Regions from separate parts of the Marinobacter sp. LQ44 genome, predicted to be linked through region 2. Evidence: predicted binding sites of a transcription regulator. Region 2 holds the regulator's gene; the other holds the start of a gene.
What was found. The regulator LexA, encoded in region 2, represses DNA repair genes until DNA is damaged. The targets are predictions, from matches to a motif close to CTGTNTNNNNANACAG.
Positions count from the first base shown of each region.

Region 1: the regulator LexA is predicted to act here: its motif matches at 10,563-10,578, upstream of recA (recombinase RecA).

Region 1 is NZ_CP014754.1:3,862,768-3,874,608, forward strand. Features, by position in the region: gene ASQ50_RS17710 (acyl-CoA synthetase) at 1-815, shown strand, start outside; gene ASQ50_RS17715 (solute carrier family 23 protein) at 911-2,281, shown strand; gene ASQ50_RS17720 (hypothetical protein) at 2,376-3,359, opposite strand; gene ASQ50_RS17725 (metal-dependent hydrolase) at 3,630-4,448, shown strand; gene ASQ50_RS17730 (DegV family protein) at 4,566-5,516, shown strand; gene ASQ50_RS17735 (hypothetical protein) at 5,649-6,674, shown strand; gene fdxA (ferredoxin FdxA) at 6,787-7,110, opposite strand; gene mutS (DNA mismatch repair protein MutS) at 7,274-9,907, opposite strand; gene pncC (nicotinamide-nucleotide amidase) at 10,011-10,511, shown strand; gene recA (recombinase RecA) at 10,675-11,718, shown strand; gene ASQ50_RS17760 (flavodoxin family protein) at 11,741-11,841, shown strand, end outside.
Region 2 is NZ_CP014754.1:4,106,660-4,118,500, reverse strand. Features, by position in the region: gene fliE (flagellar hook-basal body complex protein FliE) at 1-170, opposite strand, end outside; gene ASQ50_RS18825 (sigma-54-dependent transcriptional regulator) at 421-1,878, opposite strand; gene ASQ50_RS18820 (sensor histidine kinase) at 1,904-3,142, opposite strand; gene ASQ50_RS18815 (sigma-54 dependent transcriptional regulator) at 3,345-4,793, opposite strand; gene ASQ50_RS18810 (hypothetical protein) at 4,864-5,193, opposite strand; gene ASQ50_RS18805 (DUF1329 domain-containing protein) at 5,283-6,641, opposite strand; gene ASQ50_RS18800 (DUF6586 family protein) at 6,864-7,346, shown strand; gene ASQ50_RS18795 (hypothetical protein) at 7,408-7,668, shown strand; gene ASQ50_RS18790 (cell division inhibitor SulA) at 7,675-8,166, opposite strand; gene lexA (transcriptional repressor LexA) at 8,207-8,815, opposite strand; gene ASQ50_RS18780 (amidoligase family protein) at 8,981-9,982, shown strand; gene ASQ50_RS18775 (gamma-glutamyl-gamma-aminobutyrate hydrolase family protein) at 9,975-10,718, shown strand; gene ASQ50_RS18770 (SIMPL domain-containing protein) at 10,718-11,407, shown strand; gene ASQ50_RS18765 (translocation/assembly module TamB domain-containing protein) at 11,418-11,841, opposite strand, start outside.

The DNA of each region.
Region 1 (11,841 bases), 240 kb from region 2:
CCCACATGTGTGGCGCCCCGATTGTTCTGAACGCGCTCCTGAATGCCTCGCCAGAAGCCAAGGCGGGTATTGATCACGAAGTGAAATCCATGACCGCCGGCGCGGCGCCCCCCGCCCAGGTGATCGGCTCTATTGAGGAAATGGGCATCAAGGTGACTCACGTTTACGGCCTGACTGAGGTGTATGGTCCGGTCACCGTCTGTGCCTGGAAGTCGGAATGGGATGAACTGCCGTTACGTGAGCGGGCCCAGATCAAGGCGCGCCAAGGCGTTCGTTATCACACCCTGGGCGGTACCATGGTGGCTGACCCCAACACCATGCAGCCGGTCCCGAAAGACGGCAAGACCATTGGCGAGATCTTCCTGCGCGGTAATACCGTGATGAAAGGTTACCTGAAGAACCCCAGTGCCACGGAAGAAGCCTTCCGGGGTGGTTGGTTCCACACCGGTGACCTGGCCGTGTGGCACGAAGACGGCTACATGGAAATCAAGGACCGCCTCAAGGACATCATCATCTCCGGTGGTGAGAACATCTCCACCATCGAGGTGGAAGACACCCTTTACCGCCACCCGGCGGTGATGGAAGCGGCGGTGGTTGCCCGGCCGGATGAGAAATGGGGTGAAACGCCCTGTGCCTTCATCACCCTAAAGCCAGAGGCAGGGGATGTGTCTGAAGAAGACATCATCAATTTCTGCCGCGAGCACCTGGCCCGGTTCAAGGTGCCCAAAACCGTGGTCTTCTCGGAGCTGCCGAAAACATCCACCGGCAAGATCCAGAAGTTCGTGCTGCGGGACCAGGCCAAAGATCTGAACTAATCCCCCTGAACGGCGGCATCTTTCGGTGCCGCCACACCTCGTCACAAAAACAACATTGACTGGCACCCGTCACCGGTGTGCCCGGAGGTAATGCAATGCAAATGTTCCACAGAAAAAACGGTGAAGAACAGCCGTTCTGGCCCGCGGGCCCTTTCAAAATCCGTCTGCCGTTCGTCCACTATCGTTGGGAGTTCGCGGAGATGGTCCAGGCCCTGATCATGTTTGTGGTCAGTCTGGCGATGATTCCCCTGCTTGAAACCTATCTCGGCGTACCCTACGAGGTGGCCCTGGCTTATGTCGTGATCTGCGGTATCGGTTTTATGCTGCCGGCGCTGCTGGGCGTGCCACTGGTTCCCGGCTGGATAACCCCGGGTATTCCTGTGGTGCTGCTGTTCCTCTCGGACTACGAGCCTGGCCCCGAGGCCATTCAGGCGCTGTTCGCCTTGCAGTTCCTGGTGTTCCTGATCTTCCTGATTCTGGGTGTTACCCGCCTGGGTAGTAAACTGGTCGAGTGGATTCCGCGCTCCATGAAAGGCGGTATCATTATCGGTGCGGGTATTGCGGCCCTGATGGGCGAAATCGAAGCTGGCGGCCGTCTGGCCAACACGCCAATCTCCCTGATTGTCGGCGGCCTGGTGTGTCTCTACCTGATGTTCTCGGTGTCCTTCAAGGGCTTCGTCGACAAGAGCAATATTGCCCGCAAGATTGCCAACTACGGCATGGTACCGGGCATGGTAGTGGCGATCCTGGTTGGTTTTGCCACTGGCGAATACGCAGTACCGGATGTGCAGTGGGGCATCACCAAGCCGGCCTTTGACCAGCTGTGGAACTACCTGCCGTTTACCGTAGGCTTCCCGGATCTGAATATCTTCCTGTATGCGATTCCAACCGCAGTCATCGCTTACGTGATCGCCTTCGGCGATATCGTGGTGGGTCAGTCTCTGATGAATCGTGTCGACCACCTGCGCAAAGACGAAGACATCGACAACAGCATTGATCGCGTTCACCTGGTAACCGCTATCCGTAACGGTGGCCACGCGTTCTTCGCACCATACCCCGGCCTTGCCGGTCCAATCTGGACAGCGGTCACCGCCACCATGGCCGAACGCTACAAGTATGGCCGCAATGCGATGGACTCCATCTACAGCGGTGGTGGGACGTTCTGGATCACAGGCTTTATCGCCCTGTTTGTGCTGCCGCTGGTGAGCTTCTTCCAGCCGGTACTGCCGATTGCCCTGTCGCTGACGCTGCTGCTGACCGGTTACATCTGTTTGATGGTGGGCCTGGAGCAACTGGAGAACAACACCGAGCGAGGCATTGCCGGCACCATGGGTGTGGTCCTTGCGGTGTATGGTGCAGGCTGGGGCCTGGCCACAGGCGCCATTCTCTACTATTTGATTGAGCGTACGCACCTGCTGAAGTTTACTTCCGACCCGGAAGCCCCGGGCGCCGAGAAGAGCGAGTAACACTGAACCCGGTGCCGTTATGAAGATGGCGGCACCAACCCACTGTGTGTCCTTGGGAGGCTTGATGCCTCCCTTTTTTTGTTTCCAGGTTGCTCTACTGCAGTGATTCGCGAAGGTCAGTCGCTGCCCGTATCAGCAGGGCTTCCTCGGCACTGAGAGGCTGCCTGTCGCCGATTTTTCTGAGGAGTGTCAGAGCGGGCTTCTTGCCGTCGCCGCCATTCATTTTCAAGCGGGCTCTGGCGTATTCGTAATAGACACCGGGATATTCCGGCGACAGTTGCTGCGCCTGTTCGAACAGCTTTTCTACTGAGGACGCCTTTGCGCCGTATGTCAGCCGCGCGATGAAGCCGCCGGCTTTTTCTATGATGCCGGCCTGAACGCCGGCAAGCAGGATGATGGCGTATATGTTGTCGGGGTTTTCCTTGAGCAGCGCGTCCAGCGTGTCTTGTATTTCAGAGGTGTAGCCGGTTGCCATCGCCTCGGTGGCAGAAAGATCTTCGAGAATCCGCGCCTTGCCATAGGCATTGCCAAACCGGATCATCGGGTGATCCGGCGCCATGGGCATGATTTCGCGAGTGAGGTGAATGACCTCCTCCAGAAGCGCACGCGTTACATCCTGATCGGTTTCAATCAGTGTGGCATGTAGAGCCTGGGCATATAGGCCGGGGAAATAACCGGCCGGTCCCAGGGCCAGTCCGAGGTTCCGCGCTTCTTCAAAACGGCCGTTGAACAGCAGGCTCCAGGCCCTGCGCAGCTCGGCGGCGTAAGATTCATAATGCGCGTCCAGGTCACCTTCGGAGAGATACGCAAGTTCGGGGTGTTCAGTGGCGATGGATTGCAGGTGATTCTGAGTGTACGCGGACATTTCCGGCCAGCGCAGAGCGTCTTCTTTCAGGCTCTGTGCCGTTGGCAAGGGGCCTCGAAATCCACCGGTCAGCGCCTGCCAGTGTTCACCCAGATTGTCTTCCGAGTAACTGAACGACGCCATGGTGGCGGGATAACCGCTCCAGTTCTGAGCGGACATTGCGGGGGCACTGATCAACAGGCCGACTACCACTATAAAAATGCGATTGAGCATGGTGATGGCTCCTCCTTTACCGAATAAGAGCATGGCACCCCCCGGGCATTCATTGGCTTTGATTTTTTGAACAGTGAAAGAGAAGTCAATACTCGACGTAGTTGAAAGCCAGGTGATGACAGTTTGTCATTTTGTGACAGTATGTTGATATTTGATCAGAAACCTATTTCCGCCGGCCTGAATCGAGAGTTACACTCGATCGACTGGTGAATAACTATCCAACGTCGAGTGTTCTAAGAACAAACAACAAGCCGACAACAGGAGGTCGCAATGAGCATCAGTTCCACACCGGACGGCGTCGCCGTCAAACCCAGGCATCTGCGTTTTGATGTAAGGGATGAGTTGAAAACCCTTTGGCACGGCAACGATGCCTTCCGCACCGCATTCTTCAATGCCTTGTCGCTGCAGTTTCCCGACGGAGAGCAGCAATTCATTAACGCCGTTCGCCTGTACCGGGACCAGATTACCGACCCTAAGCTCAAGGAAGAGATCAAAGGCTTTATCGGCCAGGAAGCCCTGCACAGCCGAGAGCACAAAGATTACAACGAAGCCCTGAAAGCCCGTGGCTATGATATCGATGCCCTCGACGCGCGCTTCCGCAAGCACATGGACTGGGTAGGGCGGTTGCCGCCCAGCCGCCAACTGGCGGGCACCTGTGGTGCAGAGCACTACACCGCCGTGCTGGCCAACGCCATTCTCAGTCACCCCGAGTGGATGGAGGGCGCTACGCCGACAATGCAGAGGTTATGGCGCTGGCATGCCATCGAGGAAACCGAGCACAAGTCGGTGGCGTTCGACGTATACCGGGCCTGCGTTGGCAATGAGCGGTTGCGCCGGATTGTCTTTCTGTTTGTCACCTGGAATTTCTTCAAGTACACCTTCATCAACACCTGCAGCCTGCTGAAGACGGATGGCAAGCTCTGGAGTCTGAAAACCTGGTTAGGCGGGCTGAATTTTCTCTGGGGGAAGCCCGGCGTTCTGCGCAAGTGCCTGCCGGAATTCCTGGCCTACTTCCGGAAAGGTTTCCACCCATGGCAGCAAGACAACCGGCGGCTCCTGGAACATAACCTGAAAGAACTGGAGGTTTGACAGCCTGAGGTGGTGCTGAAATTTTCACCAATCTGTGCAAGACTGTAGCGCGACAAAAATAATGACAATAAAGGGCATGCCCATGTGAGGTGTTGCCCGCACCCGGAGACACGCAGCATGCGAGTAGGCCTGATTGTAGATTCCGCCTGTGACCTGCCCTATGACTTTGCCCGCAAGCACGACCTGTTCGTTCTGCCGGTAACCGCTATTATCGACGGCCAGACCTATACCGATAAACATTGCCCGGTTCGTACCCAGGAGTTTTATCAAAGCGGCTTGCTGGACAAGGGTCATGAGGCCGAAACCGAAGCCTACACCGCTGAACAGATCCATGACCTGTTCATGGAAAAGATCGTGACCGAGTTCGATGTGGCCATCTGCGAAACCGTCACCAGGAGCCGCAGCCTGATTTTCCAGAATGCCACTGAAGCCATGAACTCCGTTATGGCTCACTACGAGGAGGCCCGTAAAGCCGCTGGCCGGGACGGCAAGTTCTCCATGCGGGTGATCGACAGTAAACAGATCTTCGCCGGGCAGGGTTTGCTGGCAGCCCATACACTCAAACTGATAGAGCAAAAGCTTTCCAAGAATGCCCTTCGGCATGAGGTCGAGACGTTTACCGACAAGATCTACACCTGTGTGATTCCCCGGGACCTGCATTACATTCGCGAGCGTGCCCGGCGCCGTGGTGACAAAAGCGTCTCTGCGTTTGCCGCCTTCCTGGGCAGGGCCTTGAACATTGTCCCGGTGATTTTTGGCCAGGGCGCTGAGGGCAAACCCGTGGTCAAAACCCGCAACTTTGATATGGCAGTCGAAAAAGTGATGAATTACGCGGTCGCCCGGGTAGAAGCCGGTTTATTGACGCCATACGTCAGCTTGTCCTGCGGCCTGACCTGGACGGAGATCGAAGATCTGCCAGGCCTGAACCGCTTGCGCGATGCCTGTGAAAGCAATGGGGTAGAGCTGTTGCTGTCACAAATGGGTATTACCAGTGCCATATACGTGGGCCCGGGCAGTATCTGTCTTGCCCTGGCCGCCGAGCCCCACACCTTCAACGATTTCCAGTAGCCTCCAGGCCTGTCGGCCCAGACTGGCCCTGCATTGCCCCAACCGGGGTAATTCCGGCGAACCCGCGCCAGGCCACTTCGTGTTAGCCTCGTCGGCAACGTTCAGGACCCTAGCCAAAAGGATGCCCGGTTTATGTCAAAGACAAGCCCAAGCCTTGCCGATACTTTGTTGGAAGCACACGTCAAACACGAGATGTCTGCTCTCAAAGGGGCAAAACTGAAAAAGTTCATCGATAACGAGGTAGACGAGCTGCTCGATCACGCGGGCAGTGTCACCCTGAACCGACTGGTAAGTGCGGACCAGGTGATGGGCGTGATCCAGCGTATTGTGGTGGATATGGAGCTGGACGCCGGTATTCCGGAGCTGGCCGCGGAAATGGCGACCGAGGTCATGAATGCCTCGGTCCAGTCTGACACCACCCTGGGCGATATCCTGTCTCGTGAACAGGCCAGCGGGTTCATCGAAGAAGCCCTGGAGCTACGTCACCAACGGGAGCGCATTATTGCCGAAATCATGGCGCACCCGGTCTACCAGGAGCTGGTGTCCAACCTGGTCTACCACGGTCTGGTCAATTACCTCTATGAAGACAACCTGATTACCCGGTCTGTGCCTGGTGTTGGCTCCATGATGAAGTTCGGCAAGAAAATGGCCAATAGGGCGGTGCCCGGGCTGGACGAAACGTTTGAGCGGCGCATCAAGGCCTGGTTGGCAGACAGTTTGCCGGGGCTGATTTTCCGCAGTGAGCAATTCCTGCACAAGGCGCTGTCTGATGATGAGCTGAGAGATACCGTGATGGCTGCCTGGGTATCCCTGGAAGGTCGAACCATTGCTGAGCTCAAAGAAGGGCTGGGTGATGTGGAGTTGCAGGAGTTTGTGGTGATGGGGTACGAGTTTTGGCTGAATTTCCGGAAAACCGGCTACTTTGAAGGCTGCGCCAGGGCGGTGGTGGAGCATCTTTTTGCCAAGTATGGCGATCGCCCGGTCATGGACCTGTTGCAGGATGTCGGGGTGACGCGAGAGGTTATCGTGACTGAAGTTGAATCCCTGGCGCTGCCCATTGTGGAGGTGTTGGCCGAGGAGGGCTACCTCGAGGCACTGGTACGCCGGCGTTTGGGAGCATTCTATCGATCTGCAGCAGCCAAGAAATTGCTGGCTTAGTCTGTGATGGCGGATTCATTGCCCTGAGCCCCGGTATTGCCAGGCTCAAACAAAAAGGCCGGACGATGTTTGTCGTCCGGCCTTTTTGCTGCAGCGGTAACGCCTGAGGTTATCAGCGCTCCAGGTACTGCAATTTGTTGGGTTTGCCGTCCCACTCTTCCGCGTCTGGCAGCGGGTCTTTCTTCTCGGTGATGTTCGGCCACTTGCCCGCCAGTTCGGCGTTGATCTCAACGAACGCTTCCTGACCAGCCGGCAGTTCGTCTTCCGAGAAAATGGCTTCGGCCGGGCACTCGGGCTCGCACAGGGCGCAGTCTATGCACTCGTCCGGGTCAATCACCAGAAAGTTGGGGCCTTCGTAGAAGCAGTCCACCGGGCAGACTTCCACGCAGTCGGTGTATTTGCACTTGATGCAGTTATCAGTAACGATAAACGCCATAGTCAGATCCCTGGTTCGTAAAGTAATCGGTCTCATCAGGAGCCCTGATGTTCCGGCCCCATCTATAATTTTGTGCGCGATATTGTAGGGAGCACCCCCCGCAGCCGCAAGCGTTGGGCTGCTATAACCTTATTACACAGATCAAGTTTGGCCCAGTTTCCTGTTATTTTGCCAGCAAAGCTTTCAGCTCATAGAGCTGATTGAGGGCATCCCGTGGTGAAAGTCCATCAATGTCCAGTTTTTGCAAGGCGTTCTCTACAACGCTCGGCTCCGCGCTGGCAAACATATCGCCCTGAAACACCGATTCCACGGCAGCCGGTTGTTTAGCCGTTTTGGGGGCTGGTGATGGCGCTGCAGCGGTACCGCCTGTAGCTCCCTTGGACGGGCCGGCGCTGCCTTCCAGATGCGCGAGCTGCGCCTTGGCATTGCGAATCACATCCTGGGGCACGCCCGCCAGTTTGGCCACTTGAAGGCCATAACTCTGGCTGGCCGGGCCGTCGTGTACATTGTGCAGGAAAACGATGGAGTCGTCGTGCTCGGTGGCCGTCAGGTGAACATTCACCGCATGTTCCAGGTCATCCGCCAGTTGGGTCAGTTCGAAGTAGTGGGTGGCGAACAGGGTGTAGCAGCGAATGTCCCTGGCCAGGTGCTCAGCCGTGGCCCAGGCCAGCGACAGGCCGTCAAAGGTACTGGTACCGCGGCCCACCTCATCCATCAGCACCAGGCTGTGCTCGGTGGCATTGTGCAGGATATTGGCGGTTTCGGTCATTTCCACCATAAACGTGGAGCGGCCGCCGGCAATGTCATCGGAAGAGCCCATGCGGGTGAATATCCGGTCTACCGGCCCCAGTACCGCCCGGTTAGCAGGTACAAAGCTGCCGGTGTATGCGAGCAGGGCTATCAACGCGGCCTGGCGCATGTAGGTGGACTTACCACCCATGTTCGGGCCGGTGATCACCAGCATGCGCCGCCTGGCGTCCATCAGCAGGTTGTTCGGCACGAAGGGCTCGTCCAGCAGTTGCTCTACCACCGGGTGGCGGCCCTCTTCCACATCAAAACCCGGCTGCTCGGTGAACTCCGGGGCGGTGAAACGCAGGCTGGTGGCCCGCTCGGCAAAGTTGCTGAGCACATCCAGTTCCGCCAGGGCCTGGGCGGCGTCCTGCAGCGGTGCCAACTGCTCGGCGACGGTTTCCAGTACGTCGTCATACAGGCCTTTTTCCCGGGCCAGGGCCCGGCTCTTGGCGCTCAGGGCCTTGTCTTCAAACTCTTTCAGTTCCGGCGTGATGAACCGCTCGGCGTTTTTCAGGGTCTGGCGGCGGATGTAGTCCACCGGCGCCTGGTCTGACTGGGCCCGGCTGATTTCGATGTAGTAACCGTGCACCCGGTTATAGCCCACTTTCAGGGTGGAAATGCCGGTGCGTTCGCGCTCGCGGGTTTCCACATCCAGCAGATACTGGCCAGCGTTCTCGCTGATGTTGCGTAGCTCGTCCAACTCTTCATCAAAGCCTTCGCGAATTACACCGCCATCCCGGATCACCACGGGCGGGTTCTCGATAATGGCCCGCTCGAGCAGGTCAGCCAGCTCCGGGTATTCGCCAATAACCGTGGCCAGCTTCACCAGGTGATGTGAGTTAACGGGCTTCAGGGCCTCCTGCAGCCCCGGTAAGGTCTGGAACGCATCCCGCAGGCGTGCGAGGTCCCGGGGACGGGCGGAGCGCAGCGCGACTCGGGCCAGAATCCGCTCGATATCACCCACCTGCTTGAGCAGATCGTGGACTGGCTCGTAATGGAAGCCGTCGAGCAAAGCCGACACCGCCTGCTGGCGCTGGCGCACAACCTCCACATTCCTGAGCGGCCGGTTCAGCCAGCGGCGCAGCTCACGGGCGCCCATGGCCGTGGCCGTGCGGTCCATTACCCAGGCCAGGGTGTACTGCTGGCCACCCATCAGGTTGGTGTCTATTTCCAGGTTGCGGCGGCTGGCGGCATCCAGGATCACCGCATCTTCCCGACGCTCGCGGGTCAGTTTGCGGATGTGGGGCAGGGCGGTACGCTGGGTTTCGCGGGCGTACTGCAGCAGGCAGCCGGCGGCACAGATAGCCAGGTGCAGGTCTTCACAGCCAAAACCGGTCAGGTCTTTGACCTGTAGCTGTTGGGTAATCACCCGCCGGGCGGAGTCCATCTCGAACAGCCAGGGACCCTGGCGACGAACCCCGGTAAAACCTTCCAGCAACTCGCCGTAGGGGAAGTCTTCACTGATCAGAACTTCTGCCGGCCGCAGGCGCTGAAGTTCCCCCTGCAGGGCTTCCAGGCTCTCCAGCTCTGCCACCGAAAACCGGCCGCTGGAGATGTCCAGCGAAGCGAACCCGAACTGTTCCTTATAGCTGAAAATCGACACCAGCAAGTTATCCCGCCGGTCTTCCAGAAACGCCTCATCGCTCAGGGTGCCCGGTGTAACCACGCGCACCACCTGACGATCAACCGGCCCTTTACTGGTGGCCGGGTCGCCAATCTGCTCTGCAATGGCGATGGATTGACCTGCGCGCACCATGCGGGCAATGTAGCCCTCAGCCGCGTGGAAAGGCACGCCCGCCATCGGGATGGGGTTGCCCCCGGACTGGCCGCGGGCAGTCAGCGTAATATCCAGAAGTTCCGCTGCTTTCTTGGCGTCGTCGTAAAACAGCTCATAGAAATCACCCATGCGATAAAACACCAGCTCGTTCGGGTGTTCCCGCTTGATCTTCAGGTACTGCTGCATCATCGGGGTGTGCTTGGAAAGATCGGTCTGGGCTACTGACATGGGTTTGTCCGGTTGATCGTACTTTTGGGTGAAAGCGGGGATTGTAAGAAAATAATGCCCGTGATGAAACGAAGGGTTTGGCAACAGACACAGGGAGATTGTTATGCAGGCCTCTGACCAACAACTGGAGAGTGCTGGAAACACGCTGGGTGAGTGGCTCGCCGAGCACGGTAAAACCATCGCCACCGCAGAAAGCTGTACCGGCGGCTGGGTGGCCAAAGTGCTGACTGACCGGGCGGGGTCGTCTGCGTACCTGATGGCCGGACTGGTGACCTACAGCAACGAGGCGAAACAGGCCATTCTGGGGGTTGAAGAATCGGTACTCGCCGAACATGGCGCGGTGAGCGAGCCAGTGGTTCGCCAGATGGTCGCCGGTGCCATCCGCGCTGCGGATGTGGACATAGCCGTGGCCATCAGCGGCATTGCCGGCCCGGGTGGCGGCAGTGATGAAAAGCCCGTAGGCACCGTATGGTTTGCCTGGGGCACCGGCCCGGACCGCATCGAAACCAGCATGCAGTGCTTTGACGGCGACCGGGATCAGGTGCGACGCAAGTCGGTTTTGTATGTTCTGCAAGGGGTTACGGAGTTTCTGAAAACACTGTGACGTTTTTCACCCGGGCAGGGGTTGGTCTCAGCGAAGGCTTATGTTTTAATACTGTTCAAATATACAGGAAAACACTGGATGCCTCCGGTGTCATCGCTTTGAATTTCGCTGCTGTTGGCCCAATCGCGGCTCAGCGGCCCCGGAAAATGAGGGTCAGGTACCAATGGAAGACAATCGCAAGAAAGCACTCAGCGCAGCACTCGGCCAGATTGAGCGCCAGTTCGGCAAAGGTGCCGTGATGAAAATGGGCGACCAGCCCCGTGAAGCCATTCCTGCGGTATCCACCGGTTCCCTCGGGCTGGACGTCGCCCTGGGTATTGGCGGTCTGCCTTACGGCCGGATCGTTGAAATCTACGGCCCGGAAAGCTCCGGTAAAACCACACTGACCCTTCAGGTGATTGCGGAAGCCCAAAAGGCCGGAAAAACCTGCGCCTTCATTGACGCCGAGCACGCGCTCGACCCCATTTACGCGGAAAAGCTGGGCGTAAACGTAGACGACCTGCTGGTGTCCCAGCCAGACACCGGCGAACAGGCCCTGGAAATCGCCGACATGCTGGTGCGCTCCAACGCCATTGACGTGATCATCGTCGACTCCGTTGCCGCACTGACACCGAAAGCCGAAATCGAAGGCGAGATGGGCGACAGCCACGTAGGCCTCCAGGCCCGCCTGATGTCCCAGGCCCTGCGTAAACTGACCGGTAACGTCAAACACGCCAACTGCCTGATGGTCTTCATCAACCAGATCCGTATGAAAATCGGCGTCATGTTCGGCAGCCCGGAAACCACCACCGGCGGTAACGCCCTGAAATTCTACTCCTCCGTACGCCTGGACATCCGCCGCATCGGTGCTGTCAAAGAGGGCGACGAAGTGGTCGGTAACGAAACCCGCGTAAAAGTCGTCAAGAACAAGGTATCTCCGCCCTTCAAACAGGCCGAGTTCCAGATCATGTACGGCAAGGGCATCTACCACATGGCCGAAGTGCTGGACATGGGCGTTAAAGAAGGCTTCGTCGACAAATCCGGCGCCTGGTACGCCTACAACGGCGACAAAATCGGCCAGGGCAAAGCCAACGCCTGCAAGTTCCTGGAAGAGAACATCGACATCGCCAACGAAATCGAAGCCAAGGTTCGCGACAAGCTGATGCCCAAGCCGGTGAAGAAAGAGGCGGCAGAAGCGCCCGCGGAAGCGAACGGTGAATTGCTCTAAGTAGGAACCTGGGAGGCGTTACATGAAGCGACTGTTGATCGTAGCCCATGCACCGTCTCCCAATACCCTGAGGTTACGGGAGGCCATTGAAAAAGGCGCCCGTAACCCGGAAATCGAGTCGGT
Region 2 (11,841 bases):
CCCAGCATATCGCTGAAACTGGGAATTTCCCGGGGTTCCTGAACGTTGCGCGGGCCGTCAACACGGCCACGAACCGATTGATCCTGCTCAATACGCTGGTTCTGCATCATCTGGGAACGCAGGGAACGGATATCTGACAGAACACTGTTGATGTCGGCACGCTGAACCATATTTCTCTCCACGCTAACCAGGCTAAGCCCTCGGGCTTCACTTGTTCGTTACATGGATATGGCTAAGCAAATGACAGGCCAGAAACACTTTATCGTTTCAATTCAATAGATTGAGTAGCATTAATGTCAGAGAGGGTTAATCAGTGACGGACATTTGACGAAGACAGGTAGCAAGGACAGGCGTATAAAAACCGGCACCCCGTAGGGTGCCCGAAGGAGTATAGGTCTAGACAACAAACAAAAACGGCTTTCAGGCCAACGCAAGTTCGGACTCAAGGTCGATTCCGGCATCGCGCATCTGGGCCAGTTTGTAGCGGAGCGTTCTTGGGCTGATACCCAGCTGCTCTGCGGCCCGGTTGCGACGGCCCCGTTCTTTCCTGAGCGTCTGGATAATGATACGGAACTCCTGCTGTCGCAGATCATCCCCCAGTGAACCGGCCTCGTGAAGCTCCTCACTAAGCGTTTCCGGTGCCGACTCCATAGGAACGGAATGGAGGGGGTCGGGCTCTGACGGCTGGTGATTAATCTGTGGTGCGACACTGTGCAAACCCGGTGAGCCGAAATCGGCCCGGCCAGTGATCCCCAGCTCCAGGCATAAATCACCCTCGTGAATCACATTGCCCTGCTGCAATACCAGCGCCCGCTGAATGGCATTATCAAGCTCGCGAACATTACCGGGCCAGCGGTGGCTGATCAGTGCCTTGCGCGCATCCTCCGCCAGAGCAATACCGGTAAGCTTCATTTTACGGCAGTGCTTCTTGAGCAGGAATTTGGCCAGCGGCAGTATATCCAGCGGTCGCTCCCGCAGCGGCTGCCAGTGCATGGGGAACACCGTTAGCCGGTAATACAGGTCTTCACGGAACTTGCCCTCACGGACGTAATCCGCCAGGTCGCGGTTGGTGGTTGCCACGACACGAACATCCAGCGGGATGGTTTTTCGCCCGCCTACCCTCTCCACTTCACGCTCCTGCAACACCCGTAGGAGTTTAGACTGCAAGCCAAGATCCATTTCGGAAATTTCGTCCAGCAGGATGGTGCCGCCATTGGCCTGCTCAAACTTGCCCGGGGACGACGCCACCGCACCGGTGAAGGCCCCTTTTTCATGACCAAACAGTATGGCCTCAAGCATGTTCTCGGGAATGGCGGCACAGTTAATCGCCACAAAGGGCTGATCTGCCCGGGGCGACTGCTGGTGAATATAGCGGGCCAGCACTTCTTTACCGGTGCCACTCTCACCGGAGATCATGACCGTGGAATCACTGCCGGCAACTTTCGCCGCCAACTGGAACATTCTTTTGCTGATAGGATCTTCCGCCACCGGTTCGTCACCGGATTTGGGTTTTGCTCCGCCAACCACCCTGGTGACCGCCTCCACCAGAACCTGAGGCTCGAAGGGTTTGACCAGATAATCAATGGCTCCGGACTGCATGGCAGACACCGCGTGGCTGATCTGGCCATAGGCAGTGATCAGCATCATCGGCAGCCCGGGATAATGACGCTGTACTTCCGCCAGCAGCTCGTGACCAGACATGCCCGGCATGTTGACGTCGCTGACCACCATATCGACGGGGTCGCGAGCCAGGGCGGCAAGCGCCTCCTGGCCGCTGGCAGCTTCCCGCACCCGGAACTTTGCCAGCTCCAGGGTCGTGACCAGCGCCTCCCGCAGGTCCCTGTCATCCTCAACAATCAGAATCTGGGCCTTCGCCATGGTATCTGCCTCCAACGCCTATTCGTTATGTTCTGTCGGCCAGGGTCGGCAGCTGCAGTGTCGCCACTGCGCCGCCCTGCTCCGGCGAGAAAATAGAAAACCGGCCGTTATGGGCCTTGACCACCGCCTGCACCACGGCCAGGCCTAGACCGGTGCCGTGAGACTTGGTGGTGTAAAATGCTTCGGTGATCCTGCCGGACTGCTCTTTCGAAAAGCCCGGGCCATTGTCCAGCACCCGTATCTCCATACCTTCAGCGGACGACGCCAGTTGAACTTGCACGTCGGTGGCACCGGCTTCCAGGCTGTTGTTCACCAGGTTCATGCAGGCGCCGACCAGGGCATCGCGATTACACATCAATCGGCACTGGTCATCTACCCGGCTGTCCAGTGTCACATCAATACCACTGGCGGGTTTCAGACCCTCAACGGCCGCGGACAGGGAGGCCACCAGCTTGCCGGCCGACAACTCCTCCGCCAGGCGGGTTTCGCCACGGGCGAAAATCAGCATGTCCCGCACCTGCTGCTCCAGGTGAGTCAACCTCGACATCAGTCGTGAAGCACACCGCTGACGCAGCTCTTCGTCCAGATCCGGCTGGCTCAGGTGACCGCCGTACAAAATGGCGGCAGACAACGGAGTGCGGATCTGGTGGGCCAGAGACGCCACCATCCGGCCCATGGCAGACAGGCGCTGGGCATGGGCCAATTGTGACTGCAGCTGCCGGGTCTCGGTCAGATCGGTTAACAGAATCAACTGGCCGGGCTGGTTTTCCATGGTCCGGATTTCAATGCTGACGCGCCGGCCATCTTTAAGGGACACTTCGTGACCGTCATCACTGCGGGGAGAAAAGCAGCACCGGATCACATCCACCCAACGCTCGCCATCCAGGGGCTCCCCCAACAGCGCAATGGCCGCCGGATTGCACTGGCTGACCACGCCCTGCTGATCCAGCACCACCACGCCAGCCGGCAGGGCCTTGAGCAGAGTCGACAACCGGTCGGCCAACTGTTCCTTTTCCTCCAGCTCCTGCTGACGCTGAAGCGTCTCGTGGGAGAGTTCACCGGAAAGCTGGTTTACGCGGGATTCCAGGGTTCGGTAGGAGTCGGTAATCTGCCGGGACATGCGATTAAACAACTCAAGCGCAGAGTCCACGGCCTCATCACCCTGTTGTGGAAACAGAGCAGTGACCTTGTCATTAACATCAGCAGCGGCATTGGCACCTGACTTCTGGTGACCGGACTCCATGGCAACGCGTGCGTGACTCATAACCTTCCCCCTGACGGGCCCCGACCGGGCCAACGGATCTTTCGTTCAGGTTTGATTAAGCCAACACTATGCCAACTTGGTTTTTACTATATTTTTCAGAAGGTTAAGAAAACGACAAACTGGAAAACGACAAGTTTCCGTCGGTCGAAAATGCAAGCGGCGCCGAAGGTTACAAACCTTTGACGCCGCTCAGGGGGAGCGATCAACCTTCGTCTGACTCTTCCCGAAGGCCATATTTTCGGACTTTCTCCACCAGGGTGGTACGGCGAATTCTGAGTTTCTCGGCCGCCCGCGCCACTACGCCGGCAGCTTCATCAAGCGCCTGCTGAATAAGCTGCTTCTCCAGATTGGAGAGGTAGTCCTTGAGATCGATACCATTCACCGGTAACAGGGCCGGCGCATCCAGGCCCACCAGCCCGGGAATGGCCGATGGCATGCCGGTGTCCTCCACTGGGCGGTTCTCGTCATAGTCATCCACGTAGCGAAACTTCTTGGGCAGCTCCTGCACACCAATCACCCCGTAGGGATGCATGATGGCCAAGCGCTCAACCAGGTTGGCCAGCTCCCGCACATTGCCCGGCCAGTCATGGCGACACAGGCTCATAATGGCAGCGGAGTTCATCCGCAGTGAGCCGCGCTTCTCTTTCTCCATCCGGGAGATCAGCTCATTAATCAGCAACGGGATGTCTTCCACCCGTTCCCGCAGCGCCGGCATTTCAATGGGAAATACATTGAGACGGTAATAGAGGTCTTCCCGGAAATCGCCGGATTCAATCATGTCTTCGAGATGCTTGTGAGTGGCGGCAATCACCCGCACATCCGCAGACTGGGTACGGTTACTGCCCACACGCTCAAAGGTACGCTCCTGCAACACCCGCAGAATTTTAACCTGCATGTTCAGCGGCATATCCCCGATTTCGTCCAGGAACAGGGTGCCCCCTTCGGCCAACTCAAAACGCCCTACCCGGGCGGTAATGGCGCCGGTAAAGGCTCCTTTCTCATGCCCGAACAGCTCGCTCTCCAGCAACTCTGCGGGAATGGCGCCGCAGTTGACCGGCACAAACGGTTTATCCCGGCGAGAGGAATGATAATGCAGGTTACGGGCGACCACTTCCTTGCCGGTACCGGATTCACCGGTGATCAGAACGCTGACGTCTTTATCAGCCACCTGCTCCATCAACTGGCGCACCTGCTGAACCTTGCGACTGGTGCCCACCAGACTGCGGAACAACTGAACACCCCGCTGCTGCCCCCGCTCCTTGCTGCGACTGAACTGGTCGTGGTAGATCTGGGCCCGGTAGAGTGAATCCACAAACTTGGTGTAGTTCAGGGGCCACTCCATCCTGGCGATAATACGGTTTGCATCGTCTTCCGACACGCCCTTGAGGTCCGGATCACCCACCAGAAGAATCGGCAGCCCCTGGGCCAGTTTGCACACCCTCTGCACATGCGCAGTGCTGGCGGCGTCTTCGCCGTTGATGACGGCTACGCCGATACTTCCTTTGGTCTGCTCGTCGTCGCTCTCCAAAAGCGCCAATGCTTCGTCACCGGCCAGCACCTGCTCTTCGCCGACAAATTCCAGAATGGTGATCAGGTCCCTGCGCCTGGAGTCATCCTCACTCAGCACCAGCACTTTGTTATTTTTGGACATTCACGAGAATCTCTTTGGGAATTTGTGCGGTATTTAAGACTGTATAAGCTCAGGAGTCAATTTTATGACGCTATCTTTGGCGGTTTGTTGAAACGTTCTGATAAGCACGGGCCGCCGTACGGTTTTCATTGACGCCCTTGAGCGATTCCCGGGCTTCATCCCGGGCCTTGATTGCGGCCTGGTTTGCCGCTTCCACGAACTGATTCAAAGCGTCCAGGCGGTCCCTGATCAGGGCCGCATCAATGCGCCCCTGTTCCAGCGCCACCATTAACGGTTCAATTGCGGGTTTAACACGGGCATTCAGTTCCGAAAGTTGCTCCCAGTCCTGGGCAGCGAGGGCCTGGTCCAGCTCGGACCGGAGTTGATCAAGACTTTCAAGAAGAGCCTGGGGGTCTGCCATGCGATGTACTCCACGTTTTGACGGGATGTTGGAGCCTGGCAGTTGGTTGAGACGGGTGCCGCCCATAAGCAGGCAGCACCCGGGGAGGTTTACCGGCGCGCGGCCCTGCGGGCGGCGGCAGCGGTAAATTCGTTGCCCCGATACCCAGGCTCGAAATTGTAGGCCGGGTAGCCGTTATCCAGGCCATCGATGTAATAACGCTGTGCTTTCAGATCATACGTCATTTCCATGGTGGTCCAGAAGACCGGCACACTGTAATAGACAATGTTGTGTGCTTCGGATACGCGCCAGAGTTCACCAGCCTCGTTATATTCTTCCGTGGCCAGAATCTGCCAGCTGTCCTCATCAATGTAGTAAACACGGCGATCATAGATGTGGCTGATGCCGGTGCGTCGCTTGGCCTCGACCACCCACACCCGGTGAAGCTCGTATCGGGTCAGGTCCTGATTGATGTGGTTCGGCCGGATCACGTCATTTGGCCGAACACTTTCATCGTGCAGTTTGTAGGCGTTGTAGGGAACGATCAGTTCACGCTTGCCCTTAAGTTCCCAGTCGTACTGGTTGGGGGCACCGTTGTACATGTCCTTCTGATCGACTGAACGCAGAGACGAAGAGTTCGGCAGGTCCGTCTCATAGGCCAGATTTGGGGACCGGCGCAAACGGCGGGAACCGGAATCGTAACGCCATGCCAGCCGCGGTGAGCGAACCTGGTCAAGGGTTTCATGCACCAGGGTAATGGTGCCAGCCAGGCTGGACGGCGCGACGGTTTCGGTTTTCAGGTAGAAAATCTTGTTATCGATGTCTTCCAGCTCAGCGCCGGGGCGACTGTATGCAAAGAAATAATCGTACTGGTTGACGACAGGGTTGAATGAGCCGTCCCGCTGCGGCGTAGCCGATGCACTGCGGAACGACAGTTCCTCACCCCGGTATCGCAGAATATGGTTCCAGATCGCTTCCAGACCGTTCTGTGGAATGGGGAACGGACTGGTCATGATGGTGTCTCGAACACCGTTACCGTTATCCAGGAGTTCAGCTGTCAGAGCGTTCTGGTAAAACTTCTCGTAGACATGCTCGGGGAAAGCTGCTGTTCGGCGGGTCTGGTACACCGGCATGAAAAATTCCGGGCCGTACTGCTCCAGCATCTGAATGTGGCCGTCCGACAGTATGTCCCGGTACTGGTCCAGATTGTCACGGGTAATAACGTACAGCGCTTCGTCTTCCGGGAACGGATTAATCTCTACGGTACCTTCGCGCCAATTGGCCGGGGGTGAAGCCAACCCGCCAGTCCACGCCGGAATAGTGCCAGACTCGTTACCCGCCCGTTCTGCACCCACTGGTGTGAGATCATTCTTCAAACGCTCGGCCTCGGCCGGCGACACCTTTGCCAAGACAGGACCTGAACACCCCAATACCACCGCCGCAATAGCAGCAATTATCCGGTTTCGCATCCTTATTACCTCCAATAATGGACCACAAGACGATCAAAGCTTGTTCAATCTGTGTGCCTTTTTGCCAGTTTCAAACGACCGTTTCAAGTGATTGTTTGTAGTTTCTTGTGAGATGCAGCTATTCCGGGGAGCCCAGGGGAGGAGAAATTAGCGCGCAAAAATGATAGACTCTGACGGTTGTTCTGATTGGACTCTTGAACGCTCACGTAGTGCGGGTGGTAGATGGCATCACAATGGTACTCACTGGTAGCCCAAAAGCTTTTTCTGGCCAACACCTTACTCGCCAGGCTTGAGTCGGACACCAAGCGCTCCGCTGCGGAAACGGAAGCGCTGTCTCAGGGCTCCGCCGAGCTCCTGCTGCGGGCAAGGCAAACGCTGCTGGTCATGATTGCCCGATACCATCAGCACAAAGCCGAAAAACCGCAGACATTAGCAGAACTGGAAGCGCTGTTTCCTTACGAGGTACACGAGACCCGGCTTTTAAGAGAACTGGCAGAGACATCGGGAAGCTGGTGGAACCATCTTGATCAGGTTGAATCGGCTTTGAGCCAGCCTCCGACCACACGCAAGAATGTTACGGAAGAGAATATCATTGCGGTTTCCGTCGAACAGGGCCCGGACCGTTCCGCCGCAACACTCAGGAAGACTCTGGCGGCCATGACTGAACTGGCCAAACGGCTTGAGGAACAACACAGCGAGTGGTAGCCCCACCCTGTTGGCTAAATTCCCGCACCGAATCGAATACACCAAGACAAAGGTTGAACGAATGTCACCATCGTTTTTTGAAATCGTACAACTTGCCAATGGCGACTACGCCTTGCGCCGCATTGATGACGACGCAGCGCCGTTGGTGCGCATTTCCTTCTCGCAGGAGGCCAGGGAAATGATGGAAGACCGCGACATGAGCGTTGCCAAGGCGATGATTGCGGCAGGGATTGAGGCCGCTGGCAATATCGCACACGATATTGACTGGGACGATGACGACAATGATCTGGCCGAATCCCAGCCCCAATACACCCTCCACTGAACTCCTTTACCGATGACGCAGCACCACGCCGTGGCTGCTACCTTGCGCCGAAGCCTTTTGAAGGGACTCAAAGGCTGAACGCCCGAGCTTGTTAGTCCAGAGCACCACCGCATGACAGGTACCAGCACTCAAAGCCCGCTCAGCCAGCTGCTGTGCGGAGTAATCGTTGGTTGAGCGCAATACCAGCAACTCACTGGCCACAATACCGTGCATTTTCTGCCACTTGCCAACCAGGGACTGTGGCGGGTCAATCAGGGCCAGCCAGCGCTTCTCCTGGTTCAGCTGGGTGAGCATAGGGAGCAGCAACTGGACATTCTCTACCTGGCCTTCAGGAAGAATAATTTCCGTCACGTTACCGCCAAAATCCCTGGTTCCCCGACCGACGTCTGACGATGAGTGAAGGGCTGTGGCCCGTGCTTTTCCTGTAGACACCGTGCGGGCGGGCATGATGGCCGCCGGCTGGAACGCCATGTTCTGAGTGAAGCTTAACTGTTCCATTGCTCACCTACCTGCGCTAATCGTTTCTTATTGCTGGTTATCAATGCAAATCTGATCGGCGGATCACGCCCACACCCAGACCTTCGATAAACAACTCCTGTTCGGCCAGATCAATTTCAATCGGGGCGAACTCTTCGTTCTCCGCAATCAACCAGACCTTCGAGCCGTCCCTGCGAAACCGTTTTACCGTCACTTCTTCACCAACCCTGGCCACAACCACCTGCCCGTTATGAACATCCTGAGTGCGATGCACTGCGAGCAAATCACCGTCGAGAATGCCAATGTCTTTCATGCTCATGCCGCGCACGCGGAGCAGGTAATCGGCGGATGGCGAGAAAAATTCCGGTTGCAAAGTACAGTGCTCTTCAATGTGTTCCTGGGCGAGAATCGGGCTACCCGCCGCAACCTGGCCGACAACCGGTAACCCTGGGTCCTGCTCCACTTCCGGCAGTCGAATCCCCCGGCTGGCACCAGGCACCATTTCGATGGCGCCTTTCCTGGCCAGGGCCCGCAAATGCTCCTCTGCCGCATTGGCGGAGCGAAACCCCAGTTCGGCAGCGATTTCTGCCCGCGTTGGCGGGTAACCGGTTTCGTCTACGTACCGCCGGATGATATCCAGCACCTGGGACTGTCGCGCGGTCAGCTTCATGCATGTACTCCGGGTTTTCATCCTGGTTTTATATACAGTGATTTGACTATATACAGTGTTTTATCCAGTGTAAAGCCCGATTGAAATTTTCTGTCATGTAATCGGGCCGCTGCATATCGGTGTGTTATGGTTTAAGTCCGTGAATTATATGGATGCAAGGTGCCAATGAATTCGACAGAGCGTTGTGCGATGCCGGAGCGGCTTCGTAATCATCAAGGAGAAGAGCGTAGAGTTGGCGTGGAGATCGAACTCTCCGGACTGGGCTACGATGAATTGGTTGAACATGTCGCCCGCCTGCTCAAGGGCAGCCCGGAGCTGGAGTCGCGTTATGTCAGCCGTCTGGAGACTGACGCCGGAACCTTCACCATTGAGCTGGACTCTGACCCTGTGAAGGATCTTGACCTGGCGGACGAACGCCTGCCCGAGTCAATCCGCGAGCTGGGCACCCACGCCATGGATGTCATCGATTTTGCCGCAGAACGCATTGTGCCTCTTGAGATTGTCGGGCCACCTCTGCCCTTTTCCAGACTGGGCCTGATCGAAGAACTGGTAGACGAGCTGCGCGAACTTGGCGCGGAAGGCAGCCGGGAAGCGATTTATTTTGCTTTCGGCCTGCAACTCAATCCCGAACTGCCGGACCTGGAACCCGCAACCATTGTCACCTACCTGCAGGCCTTCGCGGCACTTTATGACTGGCTCAAATCCCGGCATCAGATTGACATAAGCCGAAAATTTACCACTTACATCGAGCCCTGGAGCAGCCGTTACACGGACATGCTGATGGCGGAAGATTATGCTCCCGACCAGGCCTCGCTGATGAAAGACTACCTGAACTTCAACCCGACGCGGAACAAGGCCCTGGACCTTCTGCCACTGTTTGCACATCTGGATTCAGAGCTGTTGCACGACTATGTGGACGACCCGAGAATCAAGAGCCGGCCGACGCTTCACTACCGGTTACCCGATTGCGATATCGACAACCCCCGATGGCATTTTTCCACGGTCTGGAACGACTGGGTGGTACTGGAGCAGATCGCAAACCATCCAGAGCACCTGAAAGAACTCAGGGAACTGTTCCGCGAAGCCCAGACATTCAGTTTTCGCAATCTCACCCGCTCATGGCGTGACACCACGGAACAATGGCTTAAACAGCGCGGTTATGTCTGAGATCTCAGAAGCACCAGAATCGCCGGGGATCACCATTGGCATCAGCGGCCCCGCCCGGCGCAGCACCGCCCACAGACTGATCAATCTGGGCCTGCGGCTGCATGGCGCCCACACGCACTACATTCGTCCCGGATCCAGCACGGACGTCTCCCTGCTCGATGGCCTGGTGCTCTCTGGCGGCACCCACGTACACCCCAACCGCTATGGCCAACAGCCACAAGTGACCGCGAGATACGACCTGAAACGGGACGAAACCGACTTCACGCTGCTTGAGCAAGCCGAGGAAATAGACATTCCGGTACTGGGTATATGCCGTGGGGCCCAGTTCATCAATGTCTTTCATGGCGGGTCGTTGTGCCAGAACGTGACCCCGCTGCGAATGAAAACCCGCCACCGCCCTTTGCTGCTACCCCTTCAAACGGTCCAGCTGGTCCAGGACAGCCGGATAGGCCGGCTGATGCACAGCACCCTGATTGGCGCGAACCGTATTCACAGCCAGGCGATTAAACACCTGGGGCGGAATCTCAGGGTAACGGCACTGGACAACGACCTGTTCGTGCAGGCCATCGAAAACACCGGGCAACAATGGTTGATGGGGGTTCAGTGGCATCCGGAATACCTGCTGTATCACACCGGCCACCGGCGGATTTTCAGCCACTTTGTGCATGCCGCCCGGGCTCGGAAACTGGAGCGGCTGCAAAGCCAAGATATGGCCTTTGGCCAGCAAGGAGACTGATGATGAAAAAATACACCAAAGCACTGGCCGCAACGGTGTTCGTGGCTTCATTGGCACCACTGGCCGTTTCCGCTGGCGAAGTGAGCCTGAGTGGGGAGGGCAGCGTTCGCTACACTCCGGACAGCGCCCGTTTGCAATTTACCGCCAGTGCCGAGCACAACCTCCCAGAGCGGGCTTCTGATCGCCTTTCCGAGACCATGGAGCAATGGCGCAAGGCGATACAGGGCATGCGCGACCAACTGGTGGACTATTCAGACGCCAACGTTAACCTGTATACCCGGTCACTACCGGTTCAGGAGCGTGGGCAACAACCGGAGCGAATGGCGGTGGCAAGCCAGACAGTCAGCTTTTCCATCGACAATCTTGAACTGCTGAACCCTCTGCTGGAACAGGCCCACAAGGCTGGTCTGCAATACCATCTGAGCGAACACCAGTTCTTCCATTCCGACGAAGAGCGCCTGCAACGTCAGGCACTGGCCAGGGCCATCGAGGATGCCCGCAGCCGGTGTGCCTTTGTGGCGGAACAGTTGGGCAAAACCTGTGGTGAGGTGAAAACCATCAACATCAATTGCGGCCACCGCCCGATGCCCATGATGATGGCGGAAGCAAGAGCCGCCAGCGACACCGTTTCCAGTATCGCCCCCCGGGAAATCCAGGCCAGCGTCAACGCCACCTTCAACCTGGATTAACAACCATCGATCAGAAATCCCGGGTGTAGAAGATATCCAGCGAGGCGGCCAGGCCACTGGCCGCCTCCAGATAGAAATACCGGCCCAGATCATATCGCAGTGCGACCGTGGTGATCGGTTCGAATATCCCGACGCCATACCTCAGGCTCAATTCATCGGTAATGTATCCGCTGGCCACCACCGCGGCCTCGTCTCCGGAGCCTTCCGTTTCCAGGGTGAGATTGCGAATGCCCAGCTCGTCTCCAATGCCCTGGGTCAATCTGCTGGCCTGGGTCAGCCCCAACGACAACGCAGCCTGCGCCATCTGGCCGTCATCACCGCGGCCTTGGGGCGGACGGCCCAGAATGATGTAGGACAACGCATCGCTTTGGGGCATGGAAGGTTCAGAGAACACCTCGGTTTCAGGGGCGTTCACGGGGCCGCTAAGCCGGATA